3 regions of the Lysinibacillus sp. RS10 genome follow, and region 2 is predicted to be linked to each of the others. Evidence: a T-box and tRNA genes for the amino acid it is inferred to sense, from the RefSeq annotation. Region 2 holds a T-box; the other regions hold tRNA genes.
The links. A T-box is a leader RNA that pairs with one kind of tRNA and senses whether it is charged. The one in region 2 lies ahead of ileS (isoleucine--tRNA ligase), so its partner is inferred to be a tRNA-Ile.

Region 1: it encodes a tRNA-Ile, which carries the amino acid that the T-box ahead of ileS (isoleucine--tRNA ligase) is inferred to sense. The anticodon was not compared.
Region 3: it encodes a tRNA-Ile, which carries the amino acid that the T-box ahead of ileS (isoleucine--tRNA ligase) is inferred to sense. The anticodon was not compared.

Annotation. Positions count from the first base shown of each region.
Region 1 covers NZ_CP167122.1:992,984-996,229, reverse strand. The annotation lists gene ACB089_RS05245 (S-layer homology domain-containing protein) at 1-338, opposite strand, end outside; tRNA gene ACB089_RS05240 (tRNA-Glu) at 1,139-1,210, opposite strand; tRNA gene ACB089_RS05235 (tRNA-Ser) at 1,213-1,303, opposite strand; tRNA gene ACB089_RS05230 (tRNA-Asn) at 1,313-1,389, opposite strand; tRNA gene ACB089_RS05225 (tRNA-Ile) at 1,394-1,470, opposite strand; tRNA gene ACB089_RS05220 (tRNA-Gly) at 1,472-1,545, opposite strand; tRNA gene ACB089_RS05215 (tRNA-Phe) at 1,551-1,626, opposite strand; tRNA gene ACB089_RS05210 (tRNA-Asp) at 1,642-1,717, opposite strand; tRNA gene ACB089_RS05205 (tRNA-Met) at 1,722-1,796, opposite strand; tRNA gene ACB089_RS05200 (tRNA-Ser) at 1,847-1,939, opposite strand; tRNA gene ACB089_RS05195 (tRNA-Ile) at 1,953-2,029, opposite strand; tRNA gene ACB089_RS05190 (tRNA-Met) at 2,037-2,110, opposite strand; tRNA gene ACB089_RS05185 (tRNA-Ala) at 2,136-2,211, opposite strand; tRNA gene ACB089_RS05180 (tRNA-Pro) at 2,218-2,294, opposite strand; tRNA gene ACB089_RS05175 (tRNA-Arg) at 2,308-2,384, opposite strand; tRNA gene ACB089_RS05170 (tRNA-Leu) at 2,398-2,486, opposite strand; tRNA gene ACB089_RS05165 (tRNA-Gly) at 2,492-2,566, opposite strand; tRNA gene ACB089_RS05160 (tRNA-Leu) at 2,615-2,699, opposite strand; tRNA gene ACB089_RS05155 (tRNA-Lys) at 2,720-2,795, opposite strand; tRNA gene ACB089_RS05150 (tRNA-Thr) at 2,802-2,877, opposite strand; tRNA gene ACB089_RS05145 (tRNA-Val) at 2,881-2,956, opposite strand; rRNA gene rrf (5S ribosomal RNA) at 2,967-3,082, opposite strand.
Region 2 covers NZ_CP167122.1:2,259,488-2,262,733, reverse strand. The annotation lists gene ileS (isoleucine--tRNA ligase) at 1-1,491, opposite strand, end outside; T-box leader at 1,544-1,784, opposite strand; gene ACB089_RS11625 (DUF2785 domain-containing protein) at 1,865-2,710, opposite strand; gene ACB089_RS11620 (hypothetical protein) at 2,885-3,246, opposite strand, start outside.
Region 3 covers NZ_CP167122.1:4,700,475-4,703,720, reverse strand. The annotation lists rRNA gene ACB089_RS23585 (23S ribosomal RNA) at 1-84, shown strand, start outside; rRNA gene rrf (5S ribosomal RNA) at 307-422, shown strand; tRNA gene ACB089_RS23575 (tRNA-Val) at 433-508, shown strand; tRNA gene ACB089_RS23570 (tRNA-Asp) at 513-588, shown strand; tRNA gene ACB089_RS23565 (tRNA-Thr) at 600-675, shown strand; tRNA gene ACB089_RS23560 (tRNA-Tyr) at 682-765, shown strand; tRNA gene ACB089_RS23555 (tRNA-Trp) at 779-852, shown strand; tRNA gene ACB089_RS23550 (tRNA-His) at 900-975, shown strand; tRNA gene ACB089_RS23545 (tRNA-Gln) at 985-1,059, shown strand; tRNA gene ACB089_RS23540 (tRNA-Lys) at 1,075-1,147, shown strand; tRNA gene ACB089_RS23535 (tRNA-Arg) at 1,170-1,246, shown strand; tRNA gene ACB089_RS23530 (tRNA-Pro) at 1,257-1,333, shown strand; tRNA gene ACB089_RS23525 (tRNA-Ala) at 1,350-1,425, shown strand; tRNA gene ACB089_RS23520 (tRNA-Ser) at 1,440-1,532, shown strand; tRNA gene ACB089_RS23515 (tRNA-Phe) at 1,538-1,613, shown strand; tRNA gene ACB089_RS23510 (tRNA-Gly) at 1,619-1,692, shown strand; tRNA gene ACB089_RS23505 (tRNA-Ile) at 1,699-1,775, shown strand; tRNA gene ACB089_RS23500 (tRNA-Asn) at 1,780-1,856, shown strand; tRNA gene ACB089_RS23495 (tRNA-Glu) at 1,858-1,929, shown strand; gene ltrA (group II intron reverse transcriptase/maturase) at 2,485-3,246, shown strand, end outside.

The sequences.
Region 1 (3,246 bases), 1.3 Mb from region 2:
GCTGCATATTGTAGTAATTCTTTATCTTTTGTAGATGTAGGCAAGTCCGTAAAACGTACTTTTTTATTGTAATCTGCTGGCACTTGGAAGTTTTCAGATACAAGCCATTTCCCTAAAAATTTCGTTACATTTCCTTTAGTAAGGACCGCATTTGGCTTAAATGAGCCGTCCGGATATCCACCTATAATTTTTGCATCTGCTAATGCTAAAATGGCCTCTTTGTGGTCACTTTTTGCAATATCTGTAAAGCTCGCTGCACTTGCAGTAGGTACAATAGCTGCGGCAACCAATGCAGCAGATGCTGTACTTACAATCCATTTACTTTGCTTTTTTTTCACTTTTATAACCCCCTACGAATTCTATTCATCTCCATTATAAAAGAAAGATAGATATATTCCAAAGATTATACCAATATTATCGTCATTTACCATGGATTATTTGTGTAATAAAAGATGAAATTAGCAAAGTTAAGTTACATTTAGTTTGTTTGTCCATTTTTTGTATGAAATTGCACAATTTTTATTGACTTATATTGATAGTTACGAGGATGATCAGAAATGTTTTTTAGTAGTCTTATTAGGATAAAGCAAAAGGTTATATAGCAACATTTATTGAACGAATGATATGTAGGAATGTTTATCCATGATTGCTTAACGAAGACTTGAGCGTGCTATTCACCTCCCCTACATGAACAACTACCCAAAGGTGCTATCTAAACCACAACAACGGATCGTTTAAAGAATTTAGCTATTTTCAAGTGTTAGAGGAATGCCAATGGGGATAGATTACTACGTGAATTCTGCCTATAGAAAAAATTTTTGATAAGATATCGGAGGAAGTAATTGAACGGAGCCGTACACTAATTTAATAACTGGCCTAGAAAGTGGCTGGGAAAACAGCAAATGAGGCGTTTATGGAACAACAAAGTATCATAAAGAACAAATGCGCTAAAGCGCTGGAGAGCCCGAAACAAAAGTAAACGCTACATCACTTTTGCCCGATGGATCAAAGCGACCTACAGGATTAGCGCTTTAGCCTAGACGACTATGCTCTAGGTTATCTACAGGAAAAAAATCTATAGTTTCCCTTAACAATGAAAAAGCAGTAGATGTAAGTTACATCTACTGCTTTTCTAGTATGACCCGTACGGGATTCGAACCCGTGTTACCGCCGTGAAAGGGCGGTGTCTTAACCACTTGACCAACGGGCCAATGGCGGAGAAGGAGGGATTTGAACCCTCGCGCCGGTTACCCGACCTACACCCTTAGCAGGGGCGCCTCTTCAGCCTCTTGAGTACTTCCCCACAAAAAAATGGCTCCGAAGGCAGGACTCGAACCTGCGACAACCTGATTAACAGTCAGGTGCTACTACCAACTGAGCTACTTCGGAAAAATGGTGGGCCTAAATGGACTCGAACCATCGACCTCACGCTTATCAGGCGTGCGCTCTAACCAGCTGAGCTATAGGCCCTTGGAGCGGGTGATGAGAATCGAACTCACGACATCAGCTTGGAAGGCTGAGGTTTTACCATTAAACTACACCCGCAAATATGGTGGGTCAGGACGGAATCGAACCGCCGACACTTAGAGCTTCAATCTAATGCTCTACCAACTGAGCTACTGACCCATATTTTTTAAAAAATGGCGGTCCCGACCGGGATCGAACCGGCGATCTCCTGCGTGACAGGCAGGCATGTTAACCGCTACACCACGGGACCATTTTGGTTGCGGGGGCCGGATTTGAACCAACGACCTTCGGGTTATGAGCCCGACGAGCTACCACTGCTCCACCCCGCGTTAATAATATTCTTTTCGAGTTTTTCAAGCGCCATTTATAGAAATAAAACTGGAGGAGGTAGAGGGATTCGAACCCCCGCGCGGTGTTACCCGCCTGTCGGTTTTCAAGACCGATCCCTTCAGCCAGACTTGGGTATACCTCCGTAATTATATAAATGGTGGACCTTGCAGGACTCGAACCTGCGACCGGACGGTTATGAGCCGTCTGCTCTAACCAACTGAGCTAAAGGTCCTTTTAGATGGCGGCAGAGGGGATCGAACCCCCGACCTTACGGGTATGAACCGTACGCTCTAGCCAGCTGAGCTACGCCGCCAGGATCTTTATACTGGTTATCTTTATGGTGGAGCCTAGCGGGATCGAACCGCTGACCTCCTGCGTGCAAGGCAGGCGCTCTCCCAGCTGAGCTAAGGCCCCATAAAATGGTCGGAATGACAGGATTCGAACCTACGACCCCTTGGTCCCAAACCAAGTGCTCTACCAAGCTGAGCTACATTCCGATAAGTATTAATATGGCGCGCCCGGCAGGAGTCGAACCCACAACCTTCTGATCCGTAGTCAGACGCTCTATCCAATTGAGCTACGGGCGCTAATTATAAAAAATGGTGCCGAGGGCCGGAATCGAACCGGCACGGTAGTCACCTACCGCAGGATTTTAAGTCCTGTGCGTCTGCCAGTTCCGCCACCCCGGCACATTTGGAGCGGAAGACGAGGTTCGAACTCGCGACCCCCACCTTGGCAAGGTGGTGTTCTACCACTGAACTACTTCCGCATGTGCATAAGATTTTATTTATCCTGGCAATTATGAAATTCTTAAAAATGGTGCGGGTGAAGGGAGTCGAACCCCCACGCCTTGCGGCGCTAGATCCTAAGTCTAGTGCGTCTGCCAATTCCGCCACACCCGCATATTTTGTTGGCAATTAAATGGTGAGCCATGAAGGACTCGAACCTTCGACCCTCTGATTAAAAGTCAGATGCTCTACCAACTGAGCTAATGGCTCAAACTATGGTGCCGGCGATAGGAGTCGAACCCACGACCTACTGATTACAAGTCAGTTGCTCTACCAACTGAGCTACACCGGCAAATGGTGGAGGATGACGGGCTCGAACCGCCGACCCCCTGCTTGTAAGGCAGGTGCTCTCCCAGCTGAGCTAATCCTCCTGGGTATTATGCCTAGCGACGTCCTACTCTCACAGGGGGAAGCCCCCAACTACCATCGGCGCTAAAGAGCTTAACTTCCGTGTTCGGTATGGGAACGGGTGTGACCTCTTTGCCATCATCACTAGACTATTAACAGTTTTCAATATACGTTGTATTTTGAAAGTCTTATGTATTTCGTTTTGAAGTTTATTACCTGTCCTTCAAGACAAGAATTATTGTATAACGTTTTCTCACATTGTGCAACACTTTTTAATAAAAAAAAGAAATTATTACTTTTTGAAGATATTTTC
Region 2 (3,246 bases):
AGTACAAACAACCTCATCGATATACGGCTTATGAAGTTCAATATCCTGTAAAGTGCCCTTTGCTAATTCTTTTAAGGCAGCAAGACTATTTGGTGCCTCTTCATGATGACAATCCTGACAAACCCACACATTAAGTGGCGTACCCCAATAGCGATTACGACTAATATTCCAGTCCACTAAGTTTTCTAAAAAGTTTCCAAATCGACCGTGTTTAATGTGCTCAGGATACCACGTTACTTGGTCATTATTTTCTAAAAGCTGGTCTTTTAATGCAGACATGTTGATAAACCAGCTGTCAGTTGCATAATAAAGCAATGGTGAATCACAGCGCCAGCAATGAGGATAGCTATGCTCATATTTCTCCTTATCAAACAATAGCTCCTTTTTAGCGAGCATTTTTATTATATCGACATCACAATCTTTTACAAATTTACCTGCAAGCTCTGGAACCTCTTCTGTATAGCAACCCTTTACATCAACAACATTTACAAACGATAGCCCATTTTGCTGAACCGTTTTATAATCATCCTCCCCATATGCAGGCGCGATATGGACGATCCCTGTACCGCTATGCTCCGTGACATAATCTGCTAGCACAACAACATGCCCTTTATTAACGGTTACGTATGAAAAAGGTGGATGATACGATACACCTTCAAATTCATGCCCTTCATGCTCACTTAATAGTTCAACAGGTTCAGAAAAAACCTTTTCCACTAATGATTTTGCCAAAATATATACTTTATCGTGCTGTTTCACCCGAACATAAACGAGCTGAGAATTCATAGCTAATGCAACATTAGCAGGTAATGTCCATGGCGTCGTTGTCCAGCCTAGAAAATATTCCTCTCGATCCTTCAGCTTAAACATTGCCGTGACAGATAAATCCTTTACATCCTTGTATCCTTGCGCTACTTCATGAGAACTTAAGGAAGTTTGACAGCTAGGGCAATATGGTGAGACACGATGCCCCTTATATAAAAGCTTTTCCTTGTGCACGTGACTTAAAATATGCCAAACAGATTCGATGTAATCATTACTTAGCGTTAAATATGGGTCATCCATGTCAATCCAATAGCCAAGCTCTTCTGTAAAGGAACGCCACTTTTTCTCATAGGTAAAGACACTTCCTTTACACTCCTGAATGAATTGTTCAACACCATATTTTTCAATCTCTTGCTTCCCAGAGATACCTAGCTTTTTTTCCACACCGAGTTCCACAGGCAAACCATGTGTATCCCAGCCAGCTTTCCGTTCAACTAAATACCCTTGCATCGTTTTATAACGAGCCACGACATCCTTAATTGTTCTGCCAAATGCGTGACCTACATGTGGTAATCCATTTGCTGTTGGTGGGCCTTCGTAAAATACAAAGGGCTTATGACCAGCACGATTCGCAACAGATGCTTGGAACGTTTTTTCTTGTTCCCACAACTGGCGAATCCTCGTTTCCCTCTCTACAGCCGTTTCTTTTTTCTTTTCACCTTGCATGTAATTCCCTCCTATACTCATGTATAAAAGGCATACAAAAACCCCGTCCCAAGCAAGGGACGGGGTTAACCGCGAATACCACCCTAATTCTATTGAATCAACCGTTCAATAGCACTCAGCAACGTACAATCATACGTGTTCTTTTTAACGGTAGACACCCGGATTAGCTTACTATGTTCAGCCAATCTTCTCAGAGAGGATCTTCATGTATCATGTGCACACCGACTTCCACCATTATGTCGGCTCTCTGTAGAACAAAATGAAACACTACTCTTTCTCATCAACGAATTTGTATGCTTTTATTGTCACTCATCTTAACAAACTAAATTTTGTCTGTCAATAATTTCAAAGTACTAATATTGGTAGTAATTTCTTATAATTCATCGAGACATGCTTCGATGCATTTATGAAGTGCTGCGAACTTAGGCTTCCCATTTGTTTTAATATAAAAGCTTTTCACAAAGGATTTACAGTTAAAAACTAAAATTCTGTGATGCTGTACATCGAGCTGTTCTTTTTTTACTTTTAAAGTTGCAGGTAATTCTTGCAGTAATCTAATGATTTCTTGCTCCTCTAAACCATGCTCAAGCATTGTGAAGATAGGTACTAAAATCCGTTCATCTTCATTATGTATGAAAGCATGATTTTCTTGCAAAACGACGTTGTATAATGCGCTTACAATTTCACTATAAGAGGCTTTATTTAATTTCGGATTTTTCACCAATTCATCGATTGCATCAGCCATATGGGCAACACTATGAGCCCACCCTTTCACCGGCACGTAGCCTCTTACATCCTTTTCTGCCGCTAAATAAGCGAGTACTTTATCTTTACAATCAGCGATTTTCTTTTGGGATAAAAAATCGTCTGCGTTATCTCTAAATAATATGAGGGCGATCAATAGCGACGTAAATGTACGGGTAAAAACTAAATCTGATTCACTTTCTTCAATACCCTTACATAATAAATTATTCAAAGAATCCTCTAAAAGCTCCGTTAAAAGTGCATGCTCTAGTAAGTTTTTTTCATGGATCAATTCATAAAACGATCCATAAATTAAGTTATCTCGTAGTTCACTATCTAGTGAGCCGATATGTAGCATCATTGATTGTACGAGATGTGTTTGGTCTTCTTGTTGCCACGTTTTATTTCCACTGCTTATATCTGTTAATATTTTTTTTAATTCAATTTCCTTCAGTAAGTTTTTATTTAGTATCATATTCGATCTTTCTCCCCATACCTTTTTGTTTTAGTAAGAACTTGCATAATCATTCTTTACTACTCCCCCTGATTATACAAATACTTACAATAATTGTACCATAATGCAAATGTAAAAACAGCTTTCTAAAAAAAAGCTAGACATTCTTGAAGCTTTTGAATGTCTAGCCTTGATTCATGGGTATTCTTCCAGTATTTCCATGCTATCTAAATCCGCAATCCTTATTATAGAATCAGCATTTTTCCTGGGATCCCTGCTATATTTAACTTCTACATAATCCCCAGGTGACAATGTTTTAGGAACATCAATTAATGGGAACCACGTACCATTACCATGTTTTTGTACGATTTCATCTATTGATAATTTCCCAATATTTGATTCATCAGCATGTGAAACGACTAAAAATTCATGTTCTTTGATTGCTACGACTGCCCCACGTTTTGAATAGATTCCTTTTTCGCCCACTGGAATATCATATTTTTCACGTAGGTATGCTATTTCTTGACTATAATGTTCTTCAAAATAGTTCAAAGCAT
Region 3 (3,246 bases), 2.4 Mb from region 2:
AAGACGATGAGGTAGATAGGTTCGAGGTGGAAGTGTGGTGACACATGGAGCTGACGAATACTAATCGATCGAGGACTTAACCAAAACGTTTGAAACATTCAATGCACGTTTATCCAGTTTTGAAAGAATAATTTCTTTCAACCAAGGGTTTCAAGATACGATGTATATTGAAAGCCGAAGAGAGCTTCAAGACACAAGTAGTACAAGGAAGCAAACGAGTGAATGAGGGAGCGTACCTCTGTACGTGACCGATTGAGCGAGAGAAGCTGACGCAGTAATACGCCGTGTATTGGAGGTCGAAAATAGTCTAGTGATGATGGCAAAGAGGTCACACCCGTTCCCATACCGAACACGGAAGTTAAGCTCTTTAGCGCCGATGGTAGTTGGGGGCTTCCCCCTGTGAGAGTAGGACGTCGCTAGGCATTATACCCAGGAGGATTAGCTCAGCTGGGAGAGCACCTGCCTTACAAGCAGGGGGTCGGCGGTTCGAGCCCGTCATCCTCCACCATTATGGTCCCGTGGTGTAGCGGTTAACATGCCTGCCTGTCACGCAGGAGATCGCCGGTTCGATCCCGGTCGGGACCGCCATTTTTTTTTTTGCCGGTGTAGCTCAGTTGGTAGAGCAACTGACTTGTAATCAGTAGGTCGTGGGTTCGACTCCTATCGCCGGCACCATCCATTGGAGGGGTAGCGAAGTGGCTAAACGCGGCGGACTGTAAATCCGCTCCTTAGGGTTCGGCGGTTCGAATCCGTCCCCCTCCACCAGTTTTAATATAATAGGGGCATAGTTCAACGGTAGAATAGAGGTCTCCAAAACCTTTGGTGTGGGTTCGATTCCTACTGCCCCTGCCAGGTTTCGAGGTACTCGTTATCAAGAACTGCTGTGTTTACATATAGTGGCGATTGTGGCGAAGTGGTTAACGCACCGGATTGTGGTTCCGGCATTCGTGGGTTCGATTCCCATCAGTCGCCCCATTTAATAATTGGGGTATAGCCAAGCGGTAAGGCAACGGATTTTGATTCCGTCATGCCTAGGTTCGAATCCTAGTACCCCAGCCATTTATTTCTTAGTTTGAGCCATTAGCTCAGTTGGTAGAGCATCTGACTTTTAATCAGAGGGTCGAAGGTTCGAGTCCTTCATGGCTCATCAAGTTTTTATACAAAATTATGCGCCCGTAGCTCAATTGGATAGAGCGTCTGACTACGGATCAGAAGGTTATGGGTTCGACTCCTGTCGGGCGCGCCAAAAAAAGTAACGGAATGTAGCTCAGCTTGGTAGAGCACTTGGTTTGGGACCAAGGGGTCGTAGGTTCGAATCCTGTCATTCCGACCAGTTTTACTTAATTTTTGGGGCCTTAGCTCAGCTGGGAGAGCGCCTGCCTTGCACGCAGGAGGTCAGCGGTTCGATCCCGCTAGGCTCCACCATTTCTAAATATTTTGGAGGTATACCCAAGTCTGGCTGAAGGGATCGGTCTTGAAAACCGACAGGCGGGTAACACCGCGCGGGGGTTCGAATCCCTCTACCTCCTCCATTTCCGGGTCAGTAGCTCAGTTGGTAGAGCATTAGATTGAAGCTCTAAGTGTCGGCGGTTCGATTCCGTCCTGACCCACCATATTTGCGGGTGTAGTTTAATGGTAAAACCTCAGCCTTCCAAGCTGATGTCGTGAGTTCGATTCTCATCACCCGCTCCAAATAATGGGCCTATAGCTCAGCTGGTTAGAGCGCACGCCTGATAAGCGTGAGGTCGATGGTTCGAGTCCATTTAGGCCCACCATTATTCCGAAGTAGCTCAGTTGGTAGTAGCACCTGACTGTTAATCAGGTTGTCGCAGGTTCGAGTCCTGCCTTCGGAGCCACGGCCCCTTGGTCAAGTGGTTAAGACACCGCCCTTTCACGGCGGTAACACGGGTTCGAATCCCGTAGGGGTCATCAAGCATGTTGCACATTTGTGCAACATGCTTTTTTTAGTGTGCCGGGCATGTCCGTCAACTAGGTGATGAAAGTTCACTGTGGGCGTTGGGATATGCGAACCACTAGCCAAGTGCAAGGGTGTCCATGGCGACGTGGAATCTGAAGGAAGCAGGAGGCAAAACCTTGGTCCGAGGTATACGAATCACATTCGAGGTTGTTCTGACTGGACGAGATTGCTAAACAAATCAAAATCCAAAATATCCACGGGAGTCAGTGCAATAAATGTGGCGGATAGATGAGGTGAAAGTGGACGGACTTACCCCGGGAGATCTGATGAATACCTGGAAACAGAACCTATTTAGCGATAGATAGCTGAATCATCAGAAGTCAGCAGAAGCCATAGTACCAATAAGGGGAAGGGCTGAACGAAAGGAGTGAACATGGAAGGGCACATTATATGACAGTGAAGACACAGCCAATCATAAGACTTTACGTTGCCTTGAAACGCAGAACGTGAATCGCGCAACGAAAAGAGTGGAACTGTTCATATGCATACCTATACCATGAGAACATATGGATTCAAATGGACTAATTTATTTAATAACAGACCGAGATAATCTAAACGAAGCTTTTAAGAAGGTACGTAGAAATAAAGGTGCTGCTGGAGTCGATGCGAAAGATATAGAAGCAACACGCCAATACTTAAAAGAAAATAAAGAAAAGATTATTCGTCAAATCCAAACAGGGCAATATACACCGCAACCGGTAAGACGGGTAGAAATTCCAAAAGGAAACGGTAATACGAGAAAATTAGGGATTCCAACTGTAACAGACCGCGTCATTCAACAAGCAGTCGTTCAAATCTTAACACCAATCATCGACCCAATTTTCAGTGACTATAGTTATGGTTTTCGGCCAAATAAAAGTGCTCATCAAGCAATTGCACAAGCGCAATCTTATATGGATGAAGGCTACAAATTCGTGGTCGACATGGACCTTGAGAAATTCTTTGACCGCGTTCAACACGATAAACTGATGTCCCTAGTTGCGGGATATATTAAGGATAAGCCAACTTTAAAGTTAATCCGTAAATTTCTCAACGCTGGTACTATGGCAAATGGCGTTGTAGTACATAGCCAAGAAGGCACGCCGCAAGGTGGTCCACTGAGTCCACTACTTAGTAATATTCTTCTCCATGAACTAGATAAAGAGCTTGATAAAAGAGGTCACAGATTCGTTCGTTACGCGGATGATTGTAATATCTATGTCAAAAGTTTAAAAGCAGGAGAGCGTGTAAAAGTAGGGATGACAACATTTATCGAAAAGAAACTAAAG